DNA from 3 places in the Aeromicrobium sp. YIM 150415 genome. Region 3 is predicted to be linked to each of the others. Evidence: riboswitches for the same ligand, from Rfam matches in the RefSeq annotation. Region 3 holds a riboswitch; each other region holds the start of a gene.
The links. Region 3 has a riboswitch for thiamine pyrophosphate ahead of JL108_RS03010 (ECF transporter S component). Riboswitches for the same ligand answer to the same signal wherever they lie in the genome.
Positions count from the first base shown of each region.

Region 1 (5,147 bases), on a different contig from region 3:
GAGCCTCATCATCGCCACCCGCCGCTGAAGCGGTCAGCGCCAGGCACTCTCCCAGAACGCGAGCTCGTAGCGCGTCGCCCGGCTGTACGCGTCGTGCATGTCCGGGATCGTCGAGGGATCGAGCTCGGCCCACCGGTCGGCGATGGCCTCGCAGCGCCGTGTCGCCTCCGCGAAGCCGGGATCGCCGTACTGCTCGAGCCACGGCAGGTACGGATGGTCCGGATGTGCCGCGGCGGCGAGCGTCTCCCCCACGTGCGCGTAGACGCGGAAGCACGGGAGAACCGCCGCAAGCCCGACGCTCGCGGGTTGCCGCGTCACCGTCGAGATGAGGAAGCCGGTGTAGGCGTCGCAGGCCGCACTCGGCGGCGATGTGGCCAACGCAGTGCCCACCACCGTCTCGTGCAGCTCACGCTCGGCCACCGCCGCTCCGGCGGCGAACTCCGCCATCACCCCGACATCGGCAGTCATCGGGGCGCGCGCCGCGAGCGTCGCCAGCACCCGTCCGTATCGATCGAGATAGTGCGCGTCATCGCGCAGGTAGCGCTCGAAGGTCGCGGACGGCAGTGTGCCGTCGGCGAGACCGCGGACGAAGGGATGGTCCATGATCTGCGCGACCACGTCGGCGACCTCGTGCCACGCGCGTTCGCTGAAGCTCATCCCTCACCCCTCAGGTCGACCAGATGGTCCACGGGCCCGTGTCCGGCGCCGATCCGGCGATCGACCGAGGCGATGAGCGCACGCTGAAGATACGCGCGCGCGGTCACCACCGCGTCGGCCATCAGATCACCGAGCGCCAGCCGCGCCGCGACCGCCGCGGACAGGGTGCATCCGGTGCCGTGGGTGTTGGGGGTCTCGATCCGCGCGTTGATCAGGCGACCCGCGCCGTCCGCCGAGACGAGCACGTCGATCACCTCATCGCCGTCGAGATGCCCGCCCTTGACGAGGACGTTCCGCGCGCCGCGGGCCAACACGGCTCGGCCGGCGGCCTCGAAATCATCGGGCGAACGGACATCGAGACCGGCGAGCACCGCCGTCTCAGGCAGGTTCGGAGTCGCCAGGTCGGTGATCGGCAGCAGCGACTCGACGATCCCCGCGACCGCGGTCTCGGGGATCAGCCGATCCCCCGAGGTGGCGACCATGACGGGGTCGAGCACCAACGGGATCTCGGGGCGCTCCCGCAGCCGCGAAGCGATCGCCTCGATCACGTCGGCATCGCCGAGCATGCCGATCTTGACCGCCCGTACGTCCAGATCCTCCAGCACGGCGTCGAGCTGCTCACCGACGAACCGCGCGGGGACCGGGTGGATGCCGCGGACGCCGGTGGTGTTCTGCGCCGTCAGCGCCGTGAGGACGCTCGCGCCGTAGACCCCGAGAGCCGTCGCGGTCTTGAGGTCGGCCTGCACACCGGCCCCGCCGGACGGATCGGACCCGGCGATCGTCAACATGACCGGTTCGCTCATCGGACCCTCCCTCGGCTCACAGCGGCGCCGAGAGCTCGTACGGCCTGGTGCGGATCGGACGCCCGGGTGACGGCCGAGACCACCGCCACGGCGTCCGCGCCTGCCGCCATCGCCTCCGCCGCACGCTCGACGTCGATGCCCCCGATCGCGACCACGGGCACCGGCGACCGTCCCGCGATCGCCCGCACACCCTCGAGCCCGAGCGGTGCCTCGTGATCGGGTTTGGTCGGCGTCGCCCACACGGGACTGACGGCCAGGTAGTCGCACGCGCGGACCTGCTCGACGTCGTCGAGCTGCGCGATGTCGTTGACGGACCAACCGATGATCGCCTCGGCCCCAAGGGCCTCTCGTGCTCGCGCCGGCGGAATGTCCTCGACGCCGACGTGGATACCGTCGACCTTCGCGGCTGCATCGAGATCGTCGTTCACGATGACCGGCACGCCCGCCCTGGACCGGATCATCCCGGCGATCTCGACGAGCTGCGCGGTGGAGGCCGTCTTGTCACGGACCTGGATCAGGTCGAGTCCGCCTCGCGACGCGGCGACGGCGATGTCCGTGATCCCGTCGACCGGTTCGGTCACCAGATACACGCCATGAGTGAAGTTCATCGTCGGACGACCTTTCGCAGATCGTCGGGCTGCTGCAGATAGAGAGCGTCCAGCAGCGCCGGGCGGAGCGTGCCGGGGCCTGAGGCCGAACGGCCCGCGACCTCGCCCGCGTCGGCCAGTGCCGCCATCGCGGTGACGGCGCCCACCCAGGGATCGGGCGCACACGCGCAGGTCGCCGCGACCAAAGCCGACGCCGCACAGCCGAGGGCTGAGATCAGCGGCATCCGCGGATCGCCGCCCTCGACGAGCGCCGTGCGTTCACCGTCGGTGACGACATCGGTGGCGCCGCTGACCACGACGACCGATCCGAGCGCTCCAGCGAGCTTCTCCGCCTCGTGGCGGATGGCGATGGAGTCGTCGGTGCTGTCGACACCGCGACCGGCGCCTCGGGAGGTCGCGATGGCGAGGATCTCACTGGCGTTGGCACGAATGACGGTGGGGCGATGGGCGAGCAACGCGGTGACCGTCTCGCGACGGTAGGCGGTGGCGCCGACCGCGACCGGGTCGAGGATCCACGGTATGCCGCGATCGTGCGCCGTGCTCGCGGCAGCGTGCATCCCCTCGACCCAAGGCGGGCTCAGGGTGCCGATGTTCACGGTGACCGCCGAGGCGATCGTGGCCATCTCGGCGGCCTCGTTCACGTCGTGCACCATCGCCGGGGAGGCGTGTGCGGCGTTGAGCAGATTGGCAGCGACGTCCATCGAGACGTAGTTGGTGATGCACTGCACGAGCGGAGTGCGCTCGCGCACCGCACGGGCGGTGTCGACGACGGCGTCGACGGACAGATCGGACGTCATACGGCTCCCTAGCGCCGGTGTTAACCGGATCAGGTTCGGCGGGTGTGTTCTCAGCCCTCATGGGCACCCCGGCGTGGTCGTGTCGTGCCCGACCGTAGCAGCCTCCGCGGAACCATCGCGGCCAGGGTTGTCCACACGGCGATCCGACGGCAGGTGACAAACGGACCGTTCACCACTACTTTCGTGTCATCGACTTCGGGGGTGATGAGATGCGGCGGATGGTCCTGCCGGTGCTGGCTATGACGCTCATGGGGTGTTCGGGTGACCCCGACCCGCCCGAGGAGTCGGTCTCGCCGTCGCCGGAGATCACCGCGCCCGCGATGCCGGAGCTGGCCGGTGACGACTCCCCTGCCGGCGCCGAGGCCTTCGCCCGCCACTACATCGAGGTGCTGAACTATGCGTCGTCGACCGGAGATACTGACTTACTCCGGAGCTTGTCCTCAGCGGACTGTAGCGGGTGTCAAAAGTATGTGGACTTATACCGGTCTACCTATGACGATGGCGGGTACTTCCGCGAGAGCAAGTTCGTCATAGATGCAACAACAATCGACTACGAAGAAGGCTACTCGAAACAGTACGTGACGCTACAAACAACCTTAACAGAAGGCCAACATCGAACGTCCGCGGATTCCGCTCCACGCACCACCTCAGCCACCAAAGACACGATCTCGTTCGAGTTGAGTTACCACCAGGACTGGGTTGTTACTCAATTTGGTCTTGGAGAGACAAAATGATCGCGGTCGCGCTTACCTTGGTGACGATTCTTGGGTTAGCGCCGGGCACGAGTATCGGAGTGGACCCAAGCCCAGAAAAACCGGGGGTTGTAGTGTCGGGCGAGGAAGTAAGGCGCGAGCGAGGGTCCCCGCGCCCGGGGGTTGTTCCTGGGCCGGTGGCGGGGCCGGGTGGGGCGCCGGAGGCCCGGCCTCCGACCACGCGAGAACGCATACAAGACGAGATCCAGCGCCGCTGTCCCCCGAGCAGTCTCATCGGATTCCTGTGTTCCCCGCCTCCCCCGGACACCGCCGGCCCCGAGGACCCTCCACAGGGATCGACGCCGGAGCCTCCATCGCCGGAGGAGATCGAACGAGCCGTCCGCGAGATCGACCTGCCCCCGCTCAGCGTCGCCGTCGAACCACGGGACACCACCCTCGTCAACCTGCCGACCAATCTGTACACCACAGCCCCCGAGGTCGACCAGACCGTCGACATCCTCGGCGTCGCCGTGCGGATCCGTGCGACCCCGGTGTCGTTCACATGGCATCACGGAGACGGCACTCAGCAGACCACCTCACACCCGGGCACTCCCTATCCCGACCTCACGGTGACGCACCGCTACACCAGGACCGCCGCCTCGATCGATGTGCGCCTGGACGCCGGATACCAGGTCGACTACGCAGTGGACGACGGGTCGTGGACCCGCCTCGACGGTCTCATCGTCGCCTCGGGACCTCCCACGACCGTCACCGTGCGCGCCGCCGAACCCGTGCTCGTCCGGCCGTGAACGTGTGTCAGCGGGTCCTTTCCCGCCGGTACCCGTCGCGGAGCAGATCGCGCACGGTACCCACCACGGCCACCAGAAGCAGTCCACTTCCCAGAATCACCCAGAACATGCCCCGATCCTGGCAGCCAGTGGCCTTGTATTCGATAGCCAATTATCGCAGAGTGGCGTCATGAGCTCTCACCAGCTGAGCGCTACGAGCCTGGTGGCCGTGGTGGACCCGTCGGCCCATGGACGCGGAGGCCCCGCCTACCGGGCCTGGGCCTCCGCCATCTCCGCGGCCGTCATGGACGGTCGCATTCCCGACGGCACCCGGCTGCCCAGCGAACGCACGCTGGCCGACGCGGCGGGCATCAGCCGCACCACCGCGACGCGTGCCTACGGCGTCCTGCGCGACCGGGGACTCGCGAGCGCGCGACAGGGCTCCGGAACCGTCATCCGGCTCCCGCTCACCGAACAGAACGCGACGAGCCTGCTCGCCAGGTCCGCCGACCCCGACGACATCGCCCTCACCACAGCCGCGATGCCAGCACCGCCCGAGCTCGCGCATCTCGTGCACCGCGCCACCGAGGGACTCCCCAGCCTGATGGCGACCCACGGCTACCTCCCCGACGGACTGCCGCTCCTGCGCGAACGACTCGCGCAGCGTTACACCGAACACGGTCTGGCCACCGAACCCGAGCAGATCATCGTGACCACCGGCGCCCAGGGAGCGCTCGCGCTCCTGACTCGCACCCTCTGCCGGCCCGGGGGCCGCGCGCTGACAGAGGCCTGCAGTTATCCG
Region 1 covers NZ_JAERWM010000007.1:28,389-33,535, forward strand. Annotated here, with positions in the region: gene JL108_RS05125 (O-methyltransferase) at 1-28, shown strand, start outside; gene JL108_RS05130 (TenA family protein) at 34-657, opposite strand; gene thiD (bifunctional hydroxymethylpyrimidine kinase/phosphomethylpyrimidine kinase) at 654-1,460, opposite strand; gene thiE (thiamine phosphate synthase) at 1,457-2,068, opposite strand; gene thiM (hydroxyethylthiazole kinase) at 2,065-2,865, opposite strand; TPP riboswitch at 2,853-2,946, opposite strand; gene JL108_RS05150 (DUF6318 family protein) at 3,084-3,599, shown strand; gene JL108_RS05155 (hypothetical protein) at 3,755-4,366, shown strand; gene JL108_RS05160 (PLP-dependent aminotransferase family protein) at 4,536-5,147, shown strand, end outside.
Region 1: another riboswitch for thiamine pyrophosphate. It lies ahead of thiM (hydroxyethylthiazole kinase); the one in region 3 lies ahead of JL108_RS03010 (ECF transporter S component).

Region 2 (5,147 bases), on a different contig from region 3:
GAAGTCCCAGGTGGTGCCCCTATGGGTCGGTGACGGCGCCGCCGTGGCCGTCGAGCACCTCACGTGCGATGTCCAGATGCCCGGCGTGCCGGGCATACTCCTGGACCAGATGCAGCAGTATCCATTGCAACTGTGGTGCCGACGCGTGGTCCGGGAACCGGCCGCCGACGCCAGCGGTCTCGGTGAGATCGTGCTCCTCGACGATGGCCCGCGTACGACGTCCGGCGTCGAGAAGCGCCCTCTCGAGCTCGTCGTACCGGGTTTCGAGAGTCACCCATCCGCCCGAAGGCGCCATGTCGCGCCAGGGATCGTCGACGGGCTCGGCCAGGAATCCCCAGACCAGCCATCGCCGCTCCGCATGGACCAGGTGATTGACCAGTCCTGCAGGCGTCCACCCAGAAGGCACGTTCGTGCTGACGAGTTGATCGGGTCCGAGTCCGTCGAGTTTGTCCGTGATGACGGCTCGGTAGTAATCGAGATAGTCGAGCAACAGGCCACGCAGATCATCGGTGGAGCCGGGTTCGGGGAACGGGGCGGTCGACATGCTGCCTCATCCTAAGGGTGCTCGCCCGACTGATCGCTGATTCGCCCTGTGGATACCCGGCATCCGGGCGACACGGAATGTCGGGCCTCTCTGGGACGGTGCCGACATGGACAGAGAACTCATCGAGAACGAAGCCGAGCAGATCCTGCTGGAGAGCTCGCACGCACTACTGACGCCGAAGCCGGGGGAGTGTCTGGTGTGCTACGTCGATCGGCAGTTTGCCGAGTTCGGTTGCGACAACACCCACCGCTTCGCGATGGCGTATCGCGATCACGCCGCGCCGCGCGCCACGGCATTACTGCAGCGGCTCTCCGTGCTGGGCGCGTGCTGCTGCGATTGCGAGATGTTCATGAACGCCTTCCACCCCGCGTCGAGGCTGTGGACCGGCGGATACTGGCAGCCGGGATCGGACGGCTACGACACATGGGTCGACGCGGAGCCTCCTGCACGGATGCCGCCGTGCGCGGGTGTTCGCCGAGGATCGGTCCAGCCATGCGCCAACTGGGATGCCGCGAGATAGCTGGTCGTGGACGGCCGGGGCCCACGTAAGGTGTCGCCATGACGCCGATGACGATTCGTTACCACCGTGGCCTCGCGATCGCCGAGCTGGTGATCGGAGCCTTCCTCGCCCTGACCTCGATCCTGACCGGCCAGGGCCTCGGCACCGCCGCGGGTGGCATCCTCGTCGCGCTCGGGGTGCTGATGCTGGTCAACCCGATGGCCAAGGTCGAGCCGAACGAGATCCAGATCCGCAACCCGCTCGGGATGACCCTCAAGCGCTATGCCGTTGCATCACCGACCGACCTGCGTGTCGACGGAAAGACGCTCCGCCAGGCCTCCGATGGCAAGAAGATCATGAGTCTCGGCTTCGGGGCGGACGGAAGCGATGTCGCCGCGCTCCGCTCGCAGGTGACGGGTCAGATCGGCTGAGGGCGATGGTCCTCGATGCGCGATCCGTTCTCGTCGCCGACGGCGCCGGCTGCCTCGCCGCCGCAGCCGTCACCGCGGCCAGCGATTCGGTCGCGGAGCTCGTTCTCCCGGCATCGTCATGGAGAGCGCCCGCGGGGGCCGCTCTGGGGGCCACCGGCGTGATGCTGCTGGCCTCCGCGCGTACCCGGCCGACAGCACGAGACCTGCGACGGGCGGCGCTCGTGAACGTCGGCTGGGTCGGCACCTGCGCGTTGATGCTCAGACATCGCCCTTCGCGCTGGGGAACCGCGCTGCTGGCGACGACGGCACTCTTCGACGGCGCCGCAGCCGTTCTGCAATGGCGATCGGTTCCGGGAGCGAGACCATGAGCGTGCCTCGAATCCCGCCTCTCCTGCTCACCGGCGTCGCGGCCGTCGCTCAAAGCGTGTGCGCCAGACGTTCGGCCCCCACGCCGCTGTCTCTCACCGGTGCCGCGGCGCTGGCCGTGGGATCCGTATGGATGCTGGGAGGATCGGCGGCCAGGTTCCGCCGTGAAGGCACCACCGTGAACCCGGTGGATGTCGATCGAGTGACCGCATTGGTCGAGACCGGCCCCTACCGGAGGTCGCGCAACCCCATGTACGTGGGAATGGCAGGGCTTCTGCTCGCACACGCGGTGGGGCGACGATCGTGGACCGCCGGAGTCCCTCTCGCCCTGTACATAGCCGTCGTCGATCGGTGCCAGATCCCCGTCGAGGAGAAGGCGCTCCGTGCCGCGTTCGGCACCGACTACGACCACTACGCCCGACGAGTGCCGCGCTGGCTGGACCGGCGCTCGGTGCGCGGCCAGGGCCGGTGAGACACCTCAGCCCAGGCGCGCTCGCAGGCCGCGTGCCGCGACAGCGGGATCAGCGGCCTGTGTGATCGCGCGGACCACAACGATCCGTTCGGCGCCGGCGGTGAGCACCGCATCGAGCCGCTCGCCCGCGGCGATGCCGCCGATCGCGAACCACGGTTTCGTCGCCATCGCGGCCGCGTAGCGGAGCACATCGAGGCCGACCGCGGCTCGGCCGGGTTTGGTGGGGGTCTCCCACACCGGGCCGACGCAGAAGTAGTCCACCTCCGGATCGGCCTCGGCCGCGTCGATCTGTTCCACCGCATGGGTCGACCGCCCGATCACCACATCGGGGCCCAGCAGTCCACGTGCCTGAGCCGGGGTGAGATCGCGCTGCCCGATGTGGAAGATATCGGCCCCCACGAGCGCGGCCACGTCCGCGCGGTCGTTGACCGCGAACATCGTTTCATGACGCCGGGCCACTGCGGCCACTGCAGTGAGAGCCGCGATCTCGTCCGCGGCCTCGATCGTCTTGTCTCTCACCTGGATGATGTCGACCCCGCCGTCGAAGGCGGCGCCCGCGAACTCCGCGATATCCCCACCTGTCCGCGCATCCGTGCACACATAGAGACGCGCATCGGCCAGCCGTCGACGTCGTTCGGCGCCCCCGAGCGAGGCGGGCGAGGCAGCGGCGAACGAAGGAGCATCGGTCATGTCCTCTAGGCTAGTGGTGTTCGCGGGAGCCCCGGAGGGGGCTGAGAGGGCCACGTGCCGACCGCCAGACCTGATGCGGATCATGCCGCCGGAGGAAGGGACACCATGGCGGACGTCATCGTCGCCGGGGCCGGGATCATCGGCCTCACCACCGCCTGGCGACTCGTCGAGCGCGGCTGGAACGTCACGGTCTGCGACCCCGCTCCCGCCTCCGGTGCTACACGTGCCGCCGCCGGGATGCTCGCGCCGGCCTCGGAGGTCGTGTGGGGTCAGCCGTCGCTCTATCCGCTCATGGTCGAGTCCGCGCGCCGCTATGCCGACCTCGTCGAGCGTCTCGTGCCGGGCCGGCCCGAGGAGGTCGGCTACCTGCCGACCGAGACCCTGGTCGTGGCAGCCGATCACGCCGACCGCGCCGCCCTCGACGAGCTCACCGCGCTCCAGGCCTCGCTCGGTCTGCGTGCGGTTCGCGTGTCCTCCCTTGCGGCCCGGCGGCTCGAAGGCGCCCTGGCGCCCGGCATCGCCGGAGGAGTCAGTCTCCCGGACGATCACCAGATCGATCCGCGCGCGATGTGCGTGGCACTGATCGAGGCGCTGGGCGATCGTGTCATCCGCTCCGAGGTCGCCGGATTGCTCCGTGAGGACGGCGCGACGAGGGGTGTGCGGCTCGTCGACGGCACCGAGCATCGTGGCGACCAGGTGGTGCTCTGCACCGGTCTCGGTTCTCTGCCCGAGCTTCCGCGCCTGCCGCTGCGGCCGGTCTATGGCGACATCCTCCGCCTCGAGCCGTCCCGCGGCGCCCGTCCACTGCTGACCCGAACCGTCCGCGGCCTCGTCCGCGGTCGATCGGTCTATCTCGTGCCGCGGCGCGACGGGAGTCTCGTGCTCGGCGCCACGACCCGCGAGGATGACGACCCGCGTCCGAGCGCGGAGGGCGTGCACCGCCTCCTCGACGACGCGTGGCGCCTCGTACCGGGCGTGCTCGACACCCGTCTCGTCGAGACCATGACACGGGCACGCCCGGGCACTCCCGACGATGTTCCGCTCGTCGGCCGACTCGACCCGGGCCTGGTCGTGTCGACCGGCTACTTCCGTCATGGGATCCTGCTCGCTCCGCTCGGCAGCGAGGTGACCGCCGATCTCGTCGATCGGCTGCCGGTGGAGCCCGGGATGCTCGCCGCGCTGGACCCGTACCGCTTCCACCGTTCCGACCCGACCACAGGAGGAGCACCATGACCGCCGGCACGATCTCCATCGTCCTCGACGGGCAAGAGACAGACGTATCCACCGGCAGCACGTTGCGCGAGATCATCGCCCGGCATATCGAGCGTGAGCTGGACGCCGCCGGCGCGCCGGTCGACGGTGGGCGTCTCGGCGTCGCCGTCGCTGTCGATGGCATGGTCGTCCCGCGCGGCGACTGGCACGACCATGTACTCGCGGACGGAGTCGCAGTCGACGTCGTCACGGCCACTCAGGGAGGCTGACATGGTCGACGCGTTGGACATCGCGGGAGTGCGGCTCGACAGCCGTCTCATCATGGGCACCGGGGGCGCGACCTCGCTCGCCACGCTCGAGGAGGCGCTCGTCGCCTCCGGCACCCAGGTGACCACCGTGGCGATCCGTCGTTACGCCGCCGCCGGCAATTCGGTCTTCGCCATGCTCGAACGTCTCGGCGTCCACGCGCTGCCCAACACCGCCGGCTGCTTCACCGCGCGCGATGCCGTGTTGACCGCGCAGCTGGCGAGAGAGGCGTTGGAGACCGATTGGATCAAGCTCGAGGTCGTGGCCGACGAGGACACGCTGCTGCCTGATCCGGTGGAGCTGCTCACCGCCGCGGACGAGCTCGTGGCCGATGGCTTCTCGGTGTTCGCCTACACCAACGACGACCCGATCCTCGCGCGGCGCCTCGAGGATGTCGGCGTCGCGGCAGTCATGCCGGCAGGGGCTCCCATCGGCACCGGCTTGGGAATCCTCAATCCGCACAACATCTCGATGATCGCCGAGGCCGCACGCGTGCCGGTGGTCCTCGATGCCGGCGTGGGGACCGCATCGGATGCCGCGCTCGCGATGGAGCTGGGATGCGATGCCGTGCTGCTGGCCAGCGCGGTGACCCGCGCACACGATGCTCCGCTCATGGCCCGCTCGATG
Region 2 covers NZ_JAERWM010000037.1:33,084-38,230, reverse strand. Annotated here, with positions in the region: gene JL108_RS19555 (DinB family protein) at 20-544, opposite strand; gene JL108_RS19550 (DUF2695 domain-containing protein) at 651-1,064, shown strand; gene JL108_RS19545 (hypothetical protein) at 1,103-1,474, shown strand; gene JL108_RS19540 (hypothetical protein) at 1,480-1,842, shown strand; gene JL108_RS19535 (isoprenylcysteine carboxylmethyltransferase family protein) at 1,839-2,312, shown strand; gene thiE (thiamine phosphate synthase) at 2,319-3,002, opposite strand; TPP riboswitch at 3,015-3,117, shown strand; gene thiO (glycine oxidase ThiO) at 3,108-4,235, shown strand; gene thiS (sulfur carrier protein ThiS) at 4,232-4,483, shown strand; gene JL108_RS19515 (thiazole synthase) at 4,485-5,147, shown strand, end outside.
Region 2: another riboswitch for thiamine pyrophosphate. It lies ahead of thiO (glycine oxidase ThiO); the one in region 3 lies ahead of JL108_RS03010 (ECF transporter S component).

Region 3 (5,147 bases):
GGGTTGACGGGGCGACGGGTCACCCCCTCATCGTCGCAGGCGCTTCAGAGACAGCCGCTCGGACCTGCGGAGGACGCGGTAGGTCATCAACCTTTCGGCCTCGGTACAGGTGCGGCATCAACGTCATCGGGCGCCGATGGGGTTGATGACCTACCGCCGCTGGGCGGGTGACGTCGTCGACGAGGGGCGGTACGCCAGCGTCACGCGGGCACGCCGAGGTGGGCGAGCGCCTGCTTCAACAGGTGCCCGCGGCCGCCCTCGAGCTGATCGAGCACGGCAGGGCTCGCGGCGTCCTCGGGCGTCAGCCAGGACAGCTCGAGCGCGTCCTGCCGCGGGGCGCATTCACCCGTGACGGGGACGACATAGGCCAGGGCGACCGCGTGCTGACGGGGGTCGTACATCGGGGTCACGCCGGGAACGGGCAGGTACTCGGCGACCGTGAAGGGCGTGATGGTGGCTGGGAGGCGCGGGAAGGCGGTGGGCCCGAGGTCCTTCTCCAGATTGCGCATGAGGGCGCCGCGGACGGACTCACCGTGGAGCACGCGCCCCGAGACCAGGGTGTGGACGATATCGCCGGTCTGCGGCGAACCCCGCAACAGGAGTCCGATGTGCTCGACCTGCCCGAGCGCGTCCACGCGCACGGGCACGGCCTCGACGTACAGGATCGGGACGCGCGACCGCGTCTCGTCGAGCTGGAACTCCGACAGCCAGCCGGGATTCGGGTCAGGGGTACGCACCGAAGACATGTCCCCATTGTGGTGGACGGGTCCACCGATGGAGCGGTGACGCGGCGGTGATCCGGACCTCAGGAGCTCGTGGTGGCGATGATCGTGGGGGTGAAGACGGCGACGGCGAGGGCCGTCTGCGTCTCCGCGATCGCATCCTTGACGCCTGCGCTAGCCCAGTCCCCGGCGCTGACGGCTTTGGCGGCGGCCTTCGCGGGTTTGCGCTCCTCGCGGCTGGTCACCAGCTTGAGCTGGTCGCTCGCCTGGAGCAGGCCGATGAGCGGACCGGAGGTGGCGTCGACGGGCAACCCCTGGAGGAGGGTGCCTCGCACGCGGGCGATGAGGTCCTCGCGGCGGGCGATGTCGACCACGTCATAGCGTCGCAGCCCGAAGCCGAGAATGCTCTCCTTCCGGTCGCGGACCTGTCCGGCGCCGACGAGGCGGCGATAGGCGTTCTGGACGCCGTTCTTTCCGAGCCGGCTCACGGCGTCGCTCGCTTTGCGGGTCTTGCCGTCGCGCATGCGAGCGAGCGCATCCTCCACTTCCGGCTCGGGATAGGGGGAGCCATCGAGCACGTGGACGCGCACCTTCTTGGCCGTTCCCTCGACAGCCAGTCGCCGTGCCGCGACCAGCTCGAGGAGGTGGGCCCCGCCGATGATCGTGTCGTTGTCGACACTGCTCAGCGTCAGCTTGTGGGTGGTCGGATCGGTGGCCACCAGCACGAGATCGGTCGCGATGCTCATGGTCCGAGCCTAGGACGAACCCGCGTGGCACGCTGAGGGTCGTTATCCTGGCGCGATGGCCACCGAACCCGATCCGAAGCTCGTCGAACTCGCGCACCAGCTGTTCGATGAGGCGCGTGCCGGTGATGCCGAGCGGTTGGCCGCCTATGTCGACGCCGGTGCCCCGGTCGATCTGACCGATGCGAGCGGCAACACGCTGCTGATGCTCGCGGCCTACCACGGCCATCCGGCTGCGGTGGCGGCGCTCGCCGAACGCGGGGCCGATGTGAACCGGCTCAACGACCGTGGACAGAGCCCGCTTGCCGGGGCGATCTTCAAAGGCGAGGACGACGTGGTGCGGGTGCTGCGAGAGCATGGCGCCGACCTCGACGCCGGGACCCCCTCCGCGCGGGCTACGGCCGAGATGTTCGGCCGCCCCGACCTGTTGGAGTGACACAGCGCCCCTGAGTCACGCGACAGGCTTCGACGCGAGGAGCCGAGGCACGCGGGATGTCTCGGCGATGTGATCTCCGAGCGGTCTGCCCATTCGCAGCGCGATGTCGAGTAGCCGAGCGTGGTCCTGAGCCAGGTCGCGTCCGTGGATCGGCTCGTGATGGGCGATTCGATTGCGCAGTCGTCGCATCTCATTCAGTTCCGCGTGCAGTCTCCGGCGACGGACCGGTCCGTCGAAGGCATGGCGGAGAGCGGGTTGCCACAGGCGACGGTTGTACTCATCGGCGAGAAGGGACCACCAGAAGCCGAAGGGCAACTCTGCCACGACCTTCCCGTGAGACGCGGTGGTCCCGCCCGCTCGGCTCCGGGCGATGGCGACCACCGCACGGGACCGTTTCGTGAGACGTGACCGATCGCTCGTCAGCCAGTCGTCCCCCACCCGCTCCGTTGCCGCCCGGTCGAGCGCGTTGCGGAGTCCGACCTCGAGGTAGTGGAGCGATTCGAAGAAGGCTGAGCTGATGGAGGTGTTCCAGTCGTAGAGGATCAGGGCCTTCGGCCAGTCGCCGGCTGAGACGGCGAGGTACGGATGCATCCGAGCAGGTGAGAGCAGGGCGTGGATCGTCCATGGATCGCGGATCACGGTGATCTCCTCTGCTGGTCCTGTCTGCTCGGGAGCGTAGACTTCGACTCAGACAGAGAGCCCCGGGACGAACGGCGTAGCGGCGTCAGCCAGCGAACCCCCCCGGGGCCTCGTCGTTCTCGCGGACGGATGGTGCCCCCGCCTCGCTGAGCTTCCGGTGTACGGTGGGTGGCACAACGACAGGGGAGCGCCAAGCAGAGGGCGCTGAGAGTGCGGAGAAGCCGCAGACCCTTGAACCTGCTCCGGTTAGCACCGGCGAAGGGAGTCACGATGAGTTCTGCAACCCGTTCATCGATCGATCTGCGGTACCGCACCATCGATCTCGTCACCATCGCCACCTTGGGCGTCGCCTTCGGTGTCGTCTTCTGGGCCTGGGGCAAGCTCTACGAGCCGATCAGCAATGTCGCGCTGTTCGCCTTCCCGCCCTCCTCGGCATTCCTCGGCGGCGTGTGGCTGCTCGCGGGCGTGGTCGGCGGCCTGATCATCCGTAAGCCCGGGGCCGCCTTCGCCACCGAGTTCATCGCGGCCGCCGTGTCCGCGATCATCGTCGGCGGCACGCAGTGGGGGTTCAGCGTCTTCGCCTCCGGTCTCTTCCAGGGGCTCGGCGCCGAGCTGGTCTTCCTGCTGTTCTTCTACCGGCGGTTCGGCATCGGGGTCGCCGCCCTCGCCGGCGCGATGGCCGCGGCCTTCGAAGCGGTCTACGAGTGGTTCTCGTACTACGCCGACTGGGATTTCGGCTACAAGCTCGCGCACCTGGGCTTCTTCGTCGCGTCCGGCGTCCTGGTGGCCGGCGTGGGCGGCTGGGCGTTGACGCGAGCGTTCGCCAAGGCGGGTGTGCTCGACTCCTTCGCCGCGGGACGCGAGAACACCGTCGAGGTCTAGGTGAGCCGCGGAGCCGCGCGCTTCCGCGGATTCTCCTGGCGCCCGGTCGGGCGCAAGCGGGCGACGATCGCCGGAGTGGAGCTGAGCATCCGCGCGGGGGAGCGTGTGCTCGTGGTCGGGCCGAGCGGCAGCGGCAAGTCGACCCTCCTGCACGCGCTCGCCGGTGCCCTCGGCACGACGATCTCCGGAGAGGCGACGGGCGAGGTCGAGGTCGACGGACGGCTCGGGCTCGTCCTGCAGAATCCGGCGGATGCGATCGTGGCCGAGCGGATCGGCCGCGATGTCGCGTTCGGGCCGGAGAACCTGGGGCTGCCTCGCGACGAGATCTGGCGTCGGGTCGATGCCGCGCTCGCGGCGGTGGGGCTGGGATACGACCGGGATCGGTTCGCCTCGGCGTTGTCCGGGGGTGAGCAGCAGCGGCTCGTGCTCGCCGGGGTGCTCGCCACCGAGCCGGACCTCGTCCTGCTCGACGAACCGACGTCGATGCTCGATGCCGCTACGGCGAGTCAGGTACGCGATGCGGTCGTCGGTGCCCTCGGCGGCCGGACTCTGCTCGTGGTGGAGCATCGTTTCGAGCCGTGGCTGGATCACGTGGACCGCGTGGTCGCTCTCGCGCCCGGTGGGACGATCGCGTTCGACGGCACGGTGGAGGGGTTCCTCGCCTCAGGTGGTCAGCCGGGGCTCTGGATGCCCGGGGCACCGCCGCCCCATCCCTTCGACGTCCCGCTCGATCTGGTGAAACCGGTCGCCGATCCCGATCCTGTGGTGGCCCGTGATCTGACGGTCGAGTTGGTGACCAGGACGATCCGCGGATCGCGACGTTCGACCGCGTTGAGCGGTTTCGACGCGCGAGTCGATCCGGGCCGGGTCCTCGCGGTGACCGGCCCGAGCGGCTCTGGCAAGTCGACCGCGCTGGTGGCGATGACGGGACTGGTGCGTCCACGGTCGGGAACGATCGCGCCGGATCTCAGCCGTCTCCGCTCACCTGATCTGGCCCGGCGGATGGGCTGGGTGCCGCAGAATCCGGAACTCGGGTTCTTGACGACCTCGGTGCGTGAGGAGATCTCGAGGACGGCGACGGCGCTGGGAGCATCGGTCGACGTCGACGCGCTGCTCGAGCTGGTGGGATTGGCGCGTCTCGGGCCCTCGCATCCCTATCGGTTGTCCGGTGGTGAGCAGCGACGCCTGGCGATGATCAGCGCGCTCGCACACCGGCCCGGGCTGGTGGCGCTCGACGAGCCGACGGTCGGCCAGGACCGCGACACCTGGGCGATGGTGACCGGCTGGTACACGGCCGCCGCCCGCGCCGGCGCCGCGGTCGCGCTCGCCACCCACGATCCAGATGCTCCCCGCGACATGGAGGTGGTCCTGTGATCGCCCTCGCCGATGCCCGCCCCGAGACGCAGGATGTGACTCCGTGGTCCCTATCGCGACCGTCGAGTCACATCCTCCGTCGGCTCGCTGCGGACGATTGGATTCCGTGGTTGCTATCGCTGCCACGGAGTCACATCTTCGGTCCGCTGACGCGGGGGTGGGGGTCATGAGGGCGTGGGTGACGCGGGTGAACCCGCTGGTGCTGCTGGCGGTGGGCGCCTGCTCGCTGATCGGCTCGTTCGCGATCCGCTCGCTGCCGATCGCGCTGACCGCGGTCGGGGCCTACGCGGTGGCGGCGCTCCTGTTGTTGCCGACGTGGCGATATCCGCTGCTCTGTCTAGCGTTCTCGGG
Region 3 covers NZ_JAERWM010000004.1:270,373-275,519, reverse strand. Annotated here, with positions in the region: gene JL108_RS03035 (MFS transporter) at 1-23, opposite strand, end outside; gene JL108_RS03030 (NUDIX hydrolase family protein) at 201-746, opposite strand; gene JL108_RS03025 (GPP34 family phosphoprotein) at 806-1,468, opposite strand; gene JL108_RS03020 (ankyrin repeat domain-containing protein) at 1,524-1,901, shown strand; gene JL108_RS03015 (hypothetical protein) at 1,917-2,540, opposite strand; TPP riboswitch at 2,712-2,821, shown strand; gene JL108_RS03010 (ECF transporter S component) at 2,811-3,422, shown strand; gene JL108_RS03005 (ABC transporter ATP-binding protein) at 3,423-4,796, shown strand; gene JL108_RS03000 (energy-coupling factor transporter transmembrane protein EcfT) at 4,963-5,147, shown strand, end outside.